Regions from separate parts of the Nocardioides exalbidus genome, predicted to be linked through region 2. Evidence: predicted binding sites of a transcription regulator. Region 2 holds the regulator's gene; the other holds the start of a gene.
The links. Region 2 encodes LexA, which represses DNA repair genes until DNA is damaged. Its sites were predicted from a motif close to TCGAACANNTGTTCGA; they were not measured.
Positions count from the first base shown of each region.

Region 1: the regulator LexA is predicted to act here: its motif matches at 5,970-5,985, upstream of BLV76_RS20645 (DUF6504 family protein).

Region 1 covers NZ_FNRT01000002.1:4,247,006-4,254,593, forward strand. The annotation lists gene dinB (DNA polymerase IV) at 1-419, opposite strand, end outside; gene BLV76_RS20630 (class I SAM-dependent methyltransferase) at 453-1,190, opposite strand; gene BLV76_RS20635 (DNA polymerase III subunit alpha) at 1,234-5,088, opposite strand; gene BLV76_RS20640 (SAV_6107 family HEPN domain-containing protein) at 5,100-5,546, opposite strand; gene BLV76_RS20645 (DUF6504 family protein) at 5,557-5,889, opposite strand; gene BLV76_RS20650 (hypothetical protein) at 6,055-6,522, opposite strand; gene BLV76_RS20655 (YbaK/EbsC family protein) at 6,583-7,056, shown strand; gene BLV76_RS20660 (DUF4126 domain-containing protein) at 7,058-7,588, shown strand, end outside.
Region 2 covers NZ_FNRT01000002.1:616,345-623,932, forward strand. The annotation lists gene BLV76_RS03310 (hypothetical protein) at 1-75, opposite strand, end outside; gene BLV76_RS03315 (LysM peptidoglycan-binding domain-containing protein) at 260-619, opposite strand; gene lexA (transcriptional repressor LexA) at 931-1,653, shown strand; gene BLV76_RS03325 (NAD(P)/FAD-dependent oxidoreductase) at 1,772-2,989, shown strand; gene BLV76_RS03330 (sulfotransferase family 2 domain-containing protein) at 3,058-3,780, shown strand; gene BLV76_RS22765 (DivIVA domain-containing protein) at 3,780-4,265, shown strand; gene BLV76_RS03340 (ATP-dependent DNA helicase) at 4,247-6,253, opposite strand; gene BLV76_RS23265 (hypothetical protein) at 6,310-6,441, opposite strand; gene secD (protein translocase subunit SecD) at 6,581-7,588, opposite strand, start outside.

The DNA.
Region 1 (7,588 bases), 3.6 Mb from region 2:
ACCGAGCAGGTGATGCCCTGCTCGTCGTGGACCGTCGAGCGCAGCTGCTCGGCGATGACGGCCGGTGGACCGAGCCGCCGGGTCGAGCCGCGGACGTCGAGGAACGCCTCGTCGAGCGAGACCGCCTGCACGATCGGCGTGACCTCGCGGAAGGTCTCCATCACCGAGGCCGAGACGCTGGTGAAGGTGTCGAAGTCGGGTGACAGCACGACGACGTGCGGGCACAGGCGGCGTACGCGGGTCATCGGCAGCGCCGAGCGCACGCCGTAGCGCCGGGCGACGTAATTGGCGGCGAGCACCACACCCCGCCCGCTGCCGCCCACCACGACCGGCTGGTCGACGAGGTCGGGGCGCTCGCGCAGCGCGACGGAGGCGTAGAACGCGTCCATGTCGACGTGGAGGATCGGGGTGTCGGTCATGCCGCACCCCGGTCGGCCGGGCGTCGCCCGGACTCAGCGCGTGGCGATGACGTGCAGCTGCGTGGCGAGGGGGAGGTATTCCGCACGGGTCGCCACGGCGCGCTCGAGCTCGACGAGCGCGGCGGTCGCACCGGGCTCGAGGTCGAGCAGGCTGCCGGGCACGAGGTCGGCGAAGACCCGGACGGCCTGGACCGAGGACGCGTCGAGACCCGCGGCACCGAGCAGGCCGACGAGCTCGTCGTGGGTGAACCGCCGTCCGCCCCGGCCCGCGGCCCCCTCGGTCGCCTCGCCCTCGAGCAGCTCGCGGGCGGCCTGGAAGTGCCCGGCCATGGCGCGCGCGACGACCGCGGCGTGCCGCTGGGCGACGAGCAGGCTGAGGTGGCCGCCCGGGCGCAGCACTCCGGCGATCGAGGCCAGCGAGGCCGCCGGGTCGTCGACCATCTCGAGCACGCCGTGGCACAGCACGAGGTCGGCCTCGTCGACGAGCGTGGCGAGGTCGGAGAGGTCGCCCTGCTGTCCGGTGACCCGGTCGGCGACGCCCCGCTCGCGGGCGCGGCGGTCGAGGGAGGCGAGGGCGTCGGGGCTGGGGTCGATGACCTGGACCGTGTGGCCGAGCTCGGCCAGCGGAACGGCGAACCCTCCGGTGCCGCCGCCGATGTCGACGATGCGGGCGTGCTCGCTGCCGTCGGCCTCGAGGAGCTGGCGCACGCCGTCCCAGACCACGCCGGCGCGGACGGACTGGCGACGGTCGCTGGCAGAGGGCTGGGCCATGCGGGCAACCCTAGTGGCAGGCCGGTGCGCGACCGGCAGGCCGTCATCCCGGGCTCCCAGGGCTGCGGTGCCACAGGTGGCGCGCGACGTCCCGCACCGCGTCGCCGGCGGGCCGGACGTCGGCGTAGGGCGAGAGCTGGAAGCCGCTGCTGTGGACCAGCACGCGACGGTGCGGCGGCTCCTCGGCCACCGCTTCGTGGCGACGCGTGAGCTCGGCGCGGACGAGGTCGACGCCTTCCTCGGTCGTGCGGGCGCGCTGCCAGAGCGCGTGGAGCAGCGGCAGCTCCCAGGCGCCGGTGGCCCGGACGGAGACGCCGCGGCGTCCCGTGCGGCGCAGCTCGCCGCGCACGAGCAGCAGCCACGACGAGAAGACGGTGGCGGCGTAGGGACCCTGGGCGTCCTCGAAGAACGTCGCGTCGACCGGGCCGGTGCCGTCGTCGACGGTCAGGAAGACCACGCGGCGCCCGGACCGGATCGGCGGGGTCTGGGTGGCGACCTTGACCCCCGCGACCAGCAGCTCGGACCGGCTGCGGCGCTGCAGCAGGTCGCGGCTGCGGGTGACGCCGAGCGCGTCGAGGAACGGGTCGTAGCCGGCGATAGCGTGCTGGCTGACGTCGAGGCCGAGGATCTCCAGCTCGGCGCGCATCCGCTCCACGCTGGTCATCTCCGGCAGCCCCGTCGGCCGCTCCCCCGGCTCGCCGGGCTCGTCGCCGAGGCGGAGGGTGAGCTGCACCGACTCGGCCTCGACGACCGGGCGGCTCGCCCGCGACTGTGCGGCGGCTCGTGCCCAGACACCTCCGTCGGCCAGCGCGTGCCGCTCCGTGGAGTCGGCGGCGGCCCGCGTCGTGGGGTCGGAGCTGTTGCGCCGCGCGGCCTCGGCGGCCGTGACGGTGGCCGGGAGCGGAGCGCGGCCACGGGACAGGCCGCGGGCGCGCGAGGCCCGCTCCAGCGAGCGCGCGTGCAGGTCGAGCTCGGCGACCTGGAGCAGCAGGTCGCGCCGGGTCACCCTGCCCCGGCGGGTGAGCGTGCGATCGCCGGAGCCGATGCCGTAGACCCCGTCGAACCCGCCCGCCAGCACCAGCCGCTCGAGGATCGGCCGCGACACCCGCGCCCGGTGGAAGAAGTCGGACAGCGAGACGTAGGGGGCGCCGTCGCGGGCCTCGACGATCCGCGCGACCTCGGCCTCGCTGATCCCCTTGACGTCGGTGAGCGAGAGCCGGATCGCGTGCCCCTCCTCGGAGGCGCCGCGCTCGACGGCGTAGTGCGACCCGCTGGCGTTGACGTCGAGCCCGAGCACTCCCACGCCGAGCTGGCGCGCGTCGTCGAGGATCAGGCGCTTGGGGTACATGCCCGGGTCGTGGGTGAGCACGCCCGCCAGGAAGTGGGCCGGCCAGTGCGCCTTGAGCCAGGCGGACTGGTAGGTCGGGAGCGCGAACGCAGCCGCATGGGCCTTGCAGAAGCCGAACGACGCGAACGCCTCCAGGATCGTCCAGACCTGCGCGACGACCGGCTCGGCGTAGTCGCGCGCGGCGGCGCGGGCGAAGAACCAGGTCTTCGTGGTGGCCATCCCCGAGGTCGTGCCGAGCGTCCGGCGCACCTCGTCGGCCTCGTCGTTGAGGACCCCGGCGAACCGGGCGATGATCTCGATGACCTGCTCGTGGAAGACGACCACGCCGCGGGTGCCCGCGAGGATCGGACGCAGGTCGTCGTGGAGGTAGTGGGGCTCGGTCCACCCGTGCTTGGCCTCGAGGTAGGGGGTGACCATGTCGCTCTGGACCGGGCCGGGCCGGAACAGCGAGATGTCGGTGATGATGTCGTCGAAGGACTCGATGCCGGACTTGCCGACGAGCTCGCGCTGGCCCGGTGACTCGATCTGGAAGACGCCGAGGGTCTTCGCCGAGCTGATCAGGTCGTAGGTCGTGGTGTCGTCGAAGGGCACCTGCACCTCGTCGTCGAGGTCGAGCTCGACGCCGTCGACGCGGGAGATCTCGGCGACGGCGTGGGCCATCGCCGACTGCATCCTGATGCCGAGGACGTCCAGCTTGAGCAGGCCCAGGTCCTCGACGTCGTCCTTGTCGAACTGGCTCATCGGGAAGCCCGCCCACGAGGCCTCGACCGGCGTGCGGTCGAGCAGTGTGGCGTCGGAGAGCAGCACGCCGCACGGGTGCATGGCGATGTGGCGGGGCAGTCCGTCGAGCCGCTCGACGAGGCCGAAGAAGTGGTCGAGCGCTCCGTCACCCAGTCCGCTGGCCCGCAGCTCGGGCAGGTCGCGCAGCGCCATCCGGGCATCGCGGGCGCGGATGTGCGGGAAGGCCTTGGCGATCGCGTCGACCTCGCCGGGCGGCATGCCGAGCGCGGCACCGACGTCGCGGACGGCGTGGCGCACGCGGTAGGTGTCCATCATCGAGACCGCCGCGCACCGCTCGCCCCCGAAGCGGTCGAGGATCGCGCGGTAGACCTCCTCGCGCCGCGCGGACTCGACGTCGATGTCGACGTCCGGCAGCGAGACCCGCAACGGCGAGAGGAACCGCTCCATCAGCAGCCCGTGGCGGATCGGGTCGACCCCGGAGACGCCGAGGAGGTAGTTGACGACGCTGCCGGCACCCGACCCCCGCGCCGCGCGCCGGATGCCCATCGCGCCGATCAGGTCGGTGACGTCGGCCACGGTGAGGAAGTAGGACGCGTAGCCCAGCGTCGCGATGATCTCGAGCTCGTCGTCGATGCGCTTCCACACGACCTGCATCGGGCCGTTGCCGTAGCGCCACCCGATCGCCGCCTCGCACCGGTGGCGCAGCAGGGCATCGGCGCGCTGCTGTCGAGACGTCGTTCGCCCGTCATCGCGGGACGCGAGCAGGCTCGCCCCTCGCGCCAGCTCGAGCTCGGGGAGGTGCACCTCGCCGATGCCGAGGTCGGCGCGCGGGTCGAGCGCGCACCGGTCGGCGACCAGCCGGGTGCGGGCGAGAAGGCGCCCGGCCTCGACCTCGCCGTCACCGAGCCCGGCCAGACGGCAGACCTCCTCGGCGACCTCCTGCATCTGCTTGCCGGACTTGAGGAAGCCCTCGGCGTTGCCGCGCACACCCGCGGGACCAACGTCGCGGAGGCTGGCCGAGCCCATCGGCACGAGCCGCCGGGCGGCGTCGAGGACGTCGATGGTCGGGGCGTCGAGGCGGTCGGCGTAGCGGACGGCGTTGGTCAGCACGGTCGTGAGGCCGGCCGTCCGGGCGATGCCGGCCATCCGGGCGGCGTGCGGCGCGGTGCCCGGTCCCCACTCCCCGCGGCGACCGCCGAGTCGGTGCGAGACCAGCTCGACGACGACGTTGCCGGCCGGCGCGACGGTGAGCCACGGCGCGATCGCCGCGAGCCCGAGGTCGTCGCGCCGTCGGGTGGCGGCGAGGCCGAGCTCGGAGGACGGGCCGAGCAGCACGAGCACGTCGCCGCCGCCGAGCCAGGGCGCCAGCACCTCGAGCGTCGCGACGGGACGACCGCGCTCGCCGGACAGGTGGACGGCCGACACCATCCGGCACAGCGCCGCCCACCCGGCCCGCCCGCTGGCCAGGAACGTCACCCGGGGATGGCCGCCCTGCTCGGGTGAGGTGTCGCGCAGGGCCCCGCCCCGCGCCGGCGTACGACGACGGGCGGCGCCGCCGCCATCGCGACCCGGACCTCCGAGCGCACCCGTCGACGCCACCGCGAGGTCGACGCCGAGCACCGGCCGGATGCCGGCACGCTGGGCGGCCCGCACGAACCGGACGGCGCCGTAGACGCCGTCGCGGTCCGTGAGGGCCAGGGTGTCCATCCCCTGCTCCGCGGCCCGCTCCACCAGCGTGTGCGGGTGGGAGGCGCCGTATTGCAAGGAGAAGCCCGAGGCGACGTGGAGGTGGACGAACGGGTCCGACACCTCGACCGCGCTCAGGCGACGCTGGCGTGGGGCACGAGGCCGAGCGCCTGCTCGACCACCGCCAGGAACCGGTCGGCGTCGCGCACGAGGTCGTCGGCCTCGCGCTCGGTGACCGCGCGCGTCGAGCCCGCCTCCGCGGCGGCCCGCTTGGCGGCCCCCGCGGCGAAGAAGCTCGCCCACTCCGTCAGCTCGGGCGCGACCTCGGCGAGGAGCACCCACGCGTTCTTCTGGCGCCGCGCCCGCGGTGCCGGCCTCGCCCGGGCCGCGAGGAGCGCCGCCGCCGCACACAGCGCGGCGACGTGGGCACAGGCGTAGCGGGTGGGCACGTCGCGTGCCGTGATCGAGTCGCGCAGCGAGGTCGCCGAGCGCTCGAGGTAGGAGTGGGCGGTGGCCGGCAGCATGTGCGGGCTGGCGAAGAGGGTCTGGGGTGCGCCCGCCTGGTCCAGGTGGTTGGTCACGTCGCGGCCCTCAGTCCTGGCAGCCGACGAGCTGCCAGCGCCCGTCGGTCCAGTCGAAGGACAGGTCGAAGACGCCGTAGGTCTCCCGCTGGCTCTCCCGCTCGTCGACCGGGATCCCGCGGCCGGCCTCGACCCGCCAGAGCTCGCGCTCGGTGACCAGGTCGACCAGCGAGCCGCCGGCCTCCTCCTCGGCGCGGCCGCTCGCGCCCTGCCACCACGGACCGGTCTCGATCCAGTGCGCGACGACCGCGCGGACCTTCCAGAGCCGGCCACGCCACAGGAACTGCTCGGGGTCCTCCGCGTCGTCCCGTCGCACCTCGACGGGGTCGTCGTACTGCCTCATCGCGCCTCCTCAGCACATCCGTCGACCCCGGGCCGACCCGGGCGGAGGTGGGGGTCGAGGTCACCGCCACCCGGGTCGCATCGAACATTTGTTCGAACACCGAGAACGGTACTACCCGGCACCGACAGCCCGTCAAGGGAGACGGACCGGATCCCGAAGAACGGGTCAGACGTCGCGCAGGAAGACCGTGGTCTCGCGCCGCCAGAGCAGGAACGAGAGCACCAGTCCCTCGACGATGACGAGCGCCGAGAGCACGACGAAGATCGCCGGCAGGTGCGACTTGAGGGCCACCGCGCCGACGAGCACGCCGACGAAGGCCGTCGCGGTCAGCACGATCCGCGCCCAGCCGTGGCCCCCGAGGAGGAACGACCCGAGCACCATGGCGAGCAGGGTGAAGCCGACGAACGCCACGACCGACAGTGCGACGAAGCCGGGCACGATCGGGCTGTCGCGAAGCTGGTCGATCCCGCCCTGGGCGAGGATCTCCTGGGCGGACGGGTTGCCCCGCGCCCAGCCGAGGATCACGTCGTCGCGCAGCAGCCAGATCAGCACGGTGATCACGGCGGCGGTGGCGACGATCAGCATCAGCACCCGCACGCTGTTGACCACGGATCCGGGCAGGTCGCGCGCCATCGTGGAAACTCCCCTGTAGTGGTTGTCGGTGCTCGTCGTCGTCGTCGCTACGCTCACATCATGTCGACCGAGCACGCGTCCATCACCTCATTTCGAGATGAGCTCACCCGGCGTGGTGGCACCGGTGACGTGGTCATCCTGCCGGACAGCGCCCACACTGCGGCACTCGCCGCGGTGGCACTCGGCTGCGAGGTCGGCGCGATCGCCAACAGCCTGCTCTTCGACAGCGACGGCGAGCCGGTCCTGATCCTCACCTCGGGCGCCCACCGGGTGGACACGAAGGCGGTCGCCGAGCGGATCGGCGTGGCCCGGCTGAAGCGCGCCGACCCCGACTTCGTGCGCCGCCACACCGGCCAGGTGATCGGCGGCGTCTCCCCCCTCGACCACCCCGCGCCGGTCCGCACCTGGATCGACCCGTGGCTGCGGCAGCACGACGTCGTCTGGGCGGCCGCCGGCCACCCGGCCGCCGTGTTCTCGTCGACGTACGACGAGCTGCTGTCGATGACGGGCGCCGTCGAGGTGCAGGTCGACTGACGTGGACGCCCTGGCACTGACCTTCTCGAGCGGGTGGGCGAGCGGCATCAACACCTACCTCGTGGTCCTGGTGCTGGGCATCGCGGACCGCGCCGGCTCCTTCAGCGAGATCCCCGACGTGCTGGGGCGGTGGGACGTGCTGGCCGCGGCCGGCTTCCTCTACGCGATGGAGTTCATCGCCGACAAGATCCCCTACATCGACTCCACCTGGGACGCGATCTCCACTGCCATCCGCCCGACCGCCGGTGCGGTGATCGGCGTGCTGCTCGCGGGGGACGCGTCCTCGCTCGACCAGGCCGTGCTCGGTGTCGTCGGTGGCGGCACCGCGCTGCTCAGCCACCTCGCGAAGGCCGGCGGCCGGCTCGCGCTCAACTCCTCCCCGGAGCCCGTGACCAACGTCGTCGCGAGCCTCACCGAGGACGCCGCCGTCCTCGGCGTCGTCTGGTTCTCCCTGCAGCACCCGCAGGCGGCGGCCGCCGCCGCCGGCGTCCTGCTCCTGCTCGGCCTGGTGATGCTGCTCCTCGTCGGCCGC
Region 2 (7,588 bases):
CTCGGGGTCGTCGGAGCACCCGGCGAGGAGCAGGGGTGCGACCAGGGCGAGCGCGAGGGCGCGGCGTACGTGCATCGAGTGGGCCTTCCCGAGAGCGTTGAACGCAGTCAAGTTACCCATGACGGAGCGTCTCGAACCAGTGCGTCGGCAAAGCCTGTGGACAAACCGAAATGCGCCGAGGGGCGGGCACATGGCCCGCCCCTCGCCTTCCCCTTGGTCCACCAGCCGGGGTCGAAGCGGCTGATGGAGGCCTCTGCGCCTACTCGGTGACGACCGGGACGCGGAGCTTCTGGCCAGCCGTGAGGCTGGCGGAGTCGAGGGCGTTGAGCCGCTCGATCTGGGTCATCATCCCGCGGACGTCACCTTCGGTGGCGATGTCGCTGGCGATGCCCCAGAGGGTGTCGCCGGGGGCGACCTGGACGACCTCGGTCGGCACGGGCTGGCCGGCCGAGTCGGTGCCGACGGCACCGCCGGCCAGCATGATCGCCACGCCGAGGACGAGGAAGAGCGACGTCAGGAAGACGACGAGCCGGCCACGTCGCGTCAGCCGCACGGTCGAACGCGGGCGAGCGGTGGCGGGGCTGGCGGTGAAGACCGGAGAAAGGCTGAGGGTGCTCATGGTGTGGCCTCCTGGGGAAGATCAGCCGGGTGGAAGTTGTCGGAGGAATGTCTAGCGACAGCCACCGACAGTGGGTGGTTGTCGATCAGACGTTCGATCGAACAGGTGTACGACGTTAGAGCACGTGTTCGAACGATGCAAGACCCCTGTTGAACAAATGTTCGGCGTGTCGCCACCGGTCTCGCGCGACACGCGGCTTCGAACAGATGTTTGATCACGCCCCTCGGTTCGGGCTACGGTGCTCGCACAGCCGGCCTGGTCCGGCAGTCGCACCACCAGCCCGTCCAGACATGCGTCGAGAGGTTCCACAGATGGCCAAGTCAGACGACAAGAACGTCATCGAGATGCCCGACGGTCCCCCGGACGCGACGGGCCTGACCCCGCGCCAGCAGCGCGTGCTCGCGACCATCAAGGACTCCATCGAGTCCAAGGGCTACCCGCCGTCGATGCGCGAGATCGGCCAGGCCGTCGGCCTGACCTCCTCCTCGAGCGTCGCCCACCAGCTGCGCGTGCTCGAGAGCAAGGGCTTCCTCAAGCGCGACCCCAACCGTCCGCGCGCCCTCGAGGTGTTCCTGCCCGAGGTGATGGCCGCCCGTCGCTCGATCTCCAGCGGCGACGAGTCGAGCGTCGACGAGACCGGCATCGGCGACGTCTCGCCGACCGCGGTCAACATCCCCGTCGTGGGCCGCATCGCCGCCGGTGGCCCGATCCTCGCCGAGGAGCAGGTCACCGACGTCTTTCCGCTGCCCAAGCAGCTCGTCGGCGACGGCACGCTCTTCCTCCTCGAGGTCTCCGGTGACTCGATGGTCGACGCGGCCATCTGCAACGGCGACTACGTCGTCATCCGCCAGGAGCAGACGGCCGAGAACGGCCAGATCGTCGCCGCGATGATCGAGGGCGAGGCCACCGTCAAGACGTTCCAGCGCAAGGACGGCCACGTCTGGCTGCTGCCGCACAACACCGCGTACGACCCGATCCCGGGTGACAACGCCACGATCCTCGGCGTTGTGACGGCGGTCCTGCGCAGCATCTGAGCTGGGTCTCGACACGGGCGCGGGGCGCCCTGCTCAACCATCGCACGGGTGGACACCTCCACGGGTGTCCACCCGTTCGTGCGTTGAAACGGCCGTATCCGCCGGACACGATGGCCAGATGAGCGCCATCAAGGAGTCGTACGACTACGTCATCGTCGGAGCAGGCGTCACCGCTGCCAGTGCAGTGAAGGGGATCCGGTCCGGGGACGGGGGCGGCACGATCGCCGTGCTCGGGTCCGAGCCCGCGAGGCCGCTCTACCGCCCGGACCTGTCCAAGGACCTCTGGCTCGACGACGACAAGACGCTCGCCGACTCCGACCTGGCCGGCGACCTCGACGAGGACGACGCGGTCGACCTGGTCACCGACACGACCGTGACGGAGATCGATCCGGGCGCGCACGTCGTACGCCTGGCTGACGGGACGTCGGTGTCCTACGGCAAGCTGCTGCTCGCCACCGGCGCCGAGCCGCGCGTGCTCGGCATCGACCCCGGCCCGCGGGTGGTCTACTACCGCACGGCCGCGGACTACGAGCGGCTGCGCGCGTTCGCCGGGGAGGGCAGCCACGTCGTGGTCGTCGGCGGTGGCTACATCGGGTCGGAGATCACCTCCGCCCTCGTGCAGAACGGCGTGACCGTCACGCTCGTGCTCGACCTCGAGGACGTGCAGGAGCAGATGTTCCCGCGCGCGCTGGCCGCGACGCTGACCAAGGCCTTCGCCGACAAGGGCGTCACGATCGTGCACGGCTCGGTCGAGGGTGGGCAGGAGGAGGACGGCGGCGTCCGGATCAGCCTCGAGGACGGCACCGACATCACTGCCGACGGCGCGGTCATCGGCGTCGGGGTGCTCCCCCGCACCGGTCTGGCGGACGCTGCGGGGCTCGAGGTCGACAACGGCATCGTCGTCGACGAGCACCTGCGCACCAGCGCCGAGGACGTGTGGGCCGCGGGCGACGTGGCGGCGTACGACGACGCGCTGCTCGGCCGTCGTCGCGTCGAGCACGTCGACCACGCCGAGAAGTCCGGTGAGGCCGCCGGCAAGGCCATGACCGGCAGCGACGAGACCTACGACTACACGCCCTTCTTCTGGTCCGACATCCTCGACCACGGCTACGAGGCCGTCGGCGAGACGAAGAGCGACCTCGACCTGGTCGAGGACTGGAAGGACGGCGAGGTCGGCACCGGCGTCGTCTACTACCTGAAGTCCGGGCACGTGCGCGGCGTGCTGCTGTGGAACGTGTGGGACAGCGTCGACCAGGCGCGCGAGCTCATCGCCGAGACCAAGGACGAGCCGGTCGCCGACCCGGAGGCGCTGCGAGGGCGGATCGCGTTCGGCTGACCGGTCGGGGTCTCGATGCGCCTCGTTCGTTCCACGCGGGGCTGCTCAACCGCCTAGGCTGAGCGGCGATGTCGCGACCTGATCCCGAGCTGTTCCGCACCCGACCCGGCAACCGGCGCCGGCTCACGCCGCCCGGTGAGGCGGAGCTCGACCGGCTCGCGACCGCCGGCGAGGAGTCCGGCTGGCTCAGCCCCCTGGCGTACAACCTCACGATCAGCCACTCGCACCGGTTCGTCTGGTACCGCGTGGCGAAGGTCGCCACGCGCACGATCCGGCACCACTGCGAGAGCAACGGCGTGGTCCTCGACGTCGACCACGCCATGCGGATCCGCTACCCGTGGGAGTCGTACGCCGACTACTTCACGTTCGCGTTCGTCCGCGACCCGCTCGACCGCTTCGTGTCGGCGTGGCACGACAAGGTCGTGGACAACAACTACTACGACTTCGACCCGGCGACGCACGCGCGGATGCAGGTGATCGAGGAGTTCGCCGCGTGGACCGCGACCCACGACCTCGGCGCGGTGCCGGGCACCGACCAGCACCTGACGCTCCAGAGCCGGATGATCGACCTCAACCGCGTCGACTTCGTCGGCCGGCTCGAGACCTTCGACCGCGACTTCGCCGAGGTGTGCGAGCGGATCGGGGCGCCGGCCGTGCCCACCGCTCCGAAGAACCAGACCGCACCCGGCGGCCGCGACCGCCAGGTGTCGGCCGAGCTGCGCGACCTCGTGGCACGGATGTACCGCCGCGACTACCAGCTCTTCGGCTACCCGACCGACGTGGAGGCATGATGACGCTCGACCGCCCGCGCTTCTCGACCACCTCGCTGCGCGAGGGCTACGACATGCAGGAGGTCGACCAGGCCATCGACCTGATCTTCGAGAACCTCGAGCTCGCCGAGCCGCGCTTCGGCGCCGAGCGGATCACTGACCTGCGCTTCACCCCGGTGCGGCTGCGCCAGGGGTACGACATCGGCGAGGTCGACACCTGGCTGGACCTCGCCGCCGCGGAGACCGCCCGACGCGCGTCAGGAGGCGCGCCGCCCGAGCAGGCGCCTCCGGTCCCCGGACCCGCGCCCGAGGCGCAGCCGCATCCGCAGGCCGCCCCGCAGCCGGTGTCGGCGCCGCAGCCGCAGGCGGCGCCCGCGCGGTCGTCGTACGAGCCGACGAGGTCGTCCGCGATCACCGAGGTGAGCTCGGGCGGACCCGCCCTCTACCTGATCCTCGTCGCGATCCTCGTCGTCGTCGGCGTGATCGCCTACGCGCTCTTCGCCTGACCCAGCCTCGACAGCGCCTGGCGCACCAGCGCCGGGTCGGTCGTCGACCACATCGGCGGCAGGGAGGCCTTGAGGAACCGTCCGTAGCGCGCCGTCTCGAGGCGCGGGTCGAGGACGGCGACGATGCCGCGGTCGGTGGTGGTGCGGATCAGGCGTCCGGCGCCCTGCGCCATCAGCAGCGCGGCGTGGGTCGCGGCGACCTGCATGAAGCCGTTGCCACCGGCCTGGTCGGCCGCCTTCTGCCGCGCGGACATCAGCGGGTCGTCAGGGCGCGGGAAGGGGATCCGGTCGATGATCACGAGCTGGCAGGTGTCGCCCGGGACGTCGAGGCCCTGCCACAGCGACAGCGTGCCGAACAGGCAGGTGTGGGGATCCTCGACGAACTGCTTGGCGAGCTCGGGAAGCTGCGCGTCGCCCTGCGCGAGCGTGGTCAGGTGGGGCAGCCGGGCACGCACCGCCTCGGCCGCGGTCTCCGCGGCGCGTCGGGACGAGAACAGCCCGAGCGTGCGACCGTCGAGGGAGTCGACGAGCTCGCAGATCTCGTCGAGCTGCGCCTGTCCGAGGCCGTCGCGGCCGGGCTGCGGCAGGTGGCGGGCGACGTAGAGGATCGACTGCTGGCCGTAGTCGAAGGGCGAGCCGACGTCGATGCCCTTCCAGGGCAGCGCGTCGTCGGCGTCGGTGGTCGCGACCTGGTGGCCGATCCGCTCAGTGGGCTTGAGCCCGAGCGAGGTGGCGACCGCGCCGAACTCGCCGCCGAGCATCAACGTGGCGCTGGTGAAGACGACCGTCTTGTCGGTGAGCAGCTTGTCGCGCATCGGGCCCCAGACCTGGAGCGGCGCGACGTGCAGCCGCGCCGGGAACCGGTCGCGCGCCTCGCCGAGCCACAGCACGTCGGCCTGCGAGCCGGCGGCCATCCGCTCGGCGTTGACGAACACCTCCTGCACCATGCCCCTGGCCTGGGTGCGCCCGGCATCGCCCTCGCCGCCACCGCCACCGGACTCGCGGGGGTACGCCGACAGGCAGGCGCGCGCGGCGTCACGGACGAGCACCAGGGCGTCGGACAGCTGCTGCGAGACCTGGTCGATCCGCCCGGGCGGCGTCGCCTCGAACGCCTCGGCCAGCTGCTGGGCGGCGTCCTCGAGGTCGCCCGCCGGATCGCCGTCCGCGTCGGCGGTCCAGCGGCTCGAGCGCCGGGCGGCGCGCTCGATGTCGGCGGCCGCGAGCTCGTCGGTCGCGGCCTGGGTGACGCGGGCGGTCAGCTCGTGCGCCTCGTCGATGACGACGGTGTCGTAGTCGGGGATCATCGGCACCTCCTCGATCGCGTCGATCGCGAGGAGCGAGTGGTTGGTGACGATCAGGTGGCTGCGCTGCGCCTTCTCACGCGCGAGCTCGGCGAAGCACTCCGCGCCGAAGGGGCACTTCGCGGCACCGAGGCACTCGCGGTGGCTGACCGAGACCTGGCGCCACTCGCGGTCGGTGTGGCGCGGGGCGTTGTCGCGCTCACCGCTGCCCTTCTGCTCGGACTCCTCCTCGGCCCACGCCCGCAGCTCGAGGACCTTCTCGGCCATCGAGCCCATGGGGACGTCGACCAACGTGCCCTGGTCGTCGGGGACCCCGGCGCGGATCCGGTGGAGGCAGGCGTAGTTGGAGCGGCCCTTGAGGACGGCGTAGGACGTGTCGAGGCCGGGCACGTCCTTGACCGCCTCGACCAGCCGGGGTAGGTCGCGCTCGACGAGCTGGTGCTGGAGGGCCAGGGTCGCGGTGGCGACCACGACGCGCTTGTCGTGCAGCATCGCCGGGACGAGGTAGCCCAGCGACTTGCCGGTGCCGGTCCCGGCCTGGACGAGCAGGTGGCGGCCGTCCTCCATCGCCTCCGCGACCTCGGTCGCCATCTGGACCTGGCCGTCGCGCTGCTGCCCGCCGAGCGCCGAGACGGCCTGGGCCAGCACGGTCGCGACTCGGCTGGAGGAGGTGTCGGGCTCAGGCACCAGAGCACCCTACGGGGCGGCGCCGACACGACGTCGTACGCCATCCACAAGGGACGTCAGTAGTTCTTCTTGCGGCCGATCTGGCGCTCGATGCGCCGCTCGGGCTGGCCGAGGAGCCTGGCCAGGATCTTCACGCGGTACTTGTACGCGACCACGCCCAGCACGACGATCAGCAGCAACCACAGCATGGGCAGAGCGTACGACGACCGGGCAAGGTGGGGGCGCGGCCGATCGAACCTTTGCACCCGAGTCTCCCGCTTGTCGGCCGAGATCTCGGCCGACAAGCGGGGCGGTCACCGGATATCCGGTGACTCGCGGCAGGAGGCGTCAGACGACGGCGCCGGAGTCCTCGGGGGCGCGGACGACCTTCTCGCGCTTGACCCGGCTCATCGGGAAGCGCTGGTGGAGGTAGGTCAGCATCGGGGTGGCCACGAAGACCGAGGACAGCGTGCCGATGACGAGTCCGACGAGGAGGGCGATCGCGAAGTCCTGGAGGGAGTCGCCGCCGATGACGGCGAGCGCGGCCAGGATGAACATCGCGCCGAGGCCGGTGTTGACCGTGCGGGGCATCGTCTCGACGGCGGCGGTGTTGGCCATCTCCATGAAGTCGGCGTCGGGCTTGGAGCCGTACCAGCGCTCGCGGATGCGGTCGAAGACGACGACGGAGTCGTTGACCGAGAGTCCGACGATCGTCATCACGGCAGCCAGGAAGATGCCGTCGATCGGCTTGTGGAGCCAGGCGAAGAGACCGACCACGAGGATCACGTCGTGCGCCATCGCGACGACGGCGGAGAAGCCGAAGGTCCACTTGTAGCGGATCGCGAGGTAGAGCAGCTGCGCCAGGAAGGCCACGCCGAACGCGATGAGCGCGTTGTTGCGCAGCTCCTTGCCCAGCGACGACCCGATGGTCTGGTCGTCGACCTTGGTGACGTCGCCGCCGACCTTGGCCAGCTCGGCCTCGATCTTCTGCTCCTCGTCGTTGCTGATCTCACCGGTGCGGACGGTGAAGCCGCTCTCGGCCGTCTGCACGACGGCCTCCGGGAAGCCGGCGTCGGCGACTGCCTGGCGCGCCTGGTCGACGGAGGTGTCCTTGGTCACCGAGTAGTCGAGCTGGCGCCCACCGGTGAACTCGACGCCGAGGTTGAGGCCCTGGGTGACGATGCCGGTGACGGCCACGACGAGCGCGGCGGCGGAGATGCCGAGCCAGATCTTGCGGCGCGGCATGATCTGCGGGTTCTTCTTCTCGAGCCACTTGCGCACCGCACCGACGTCGCTGAGGCCGGTGAGGCGCGGACGACGCGAGACCGGCCGGTTGGAGACCAGGAGGTCGCACAG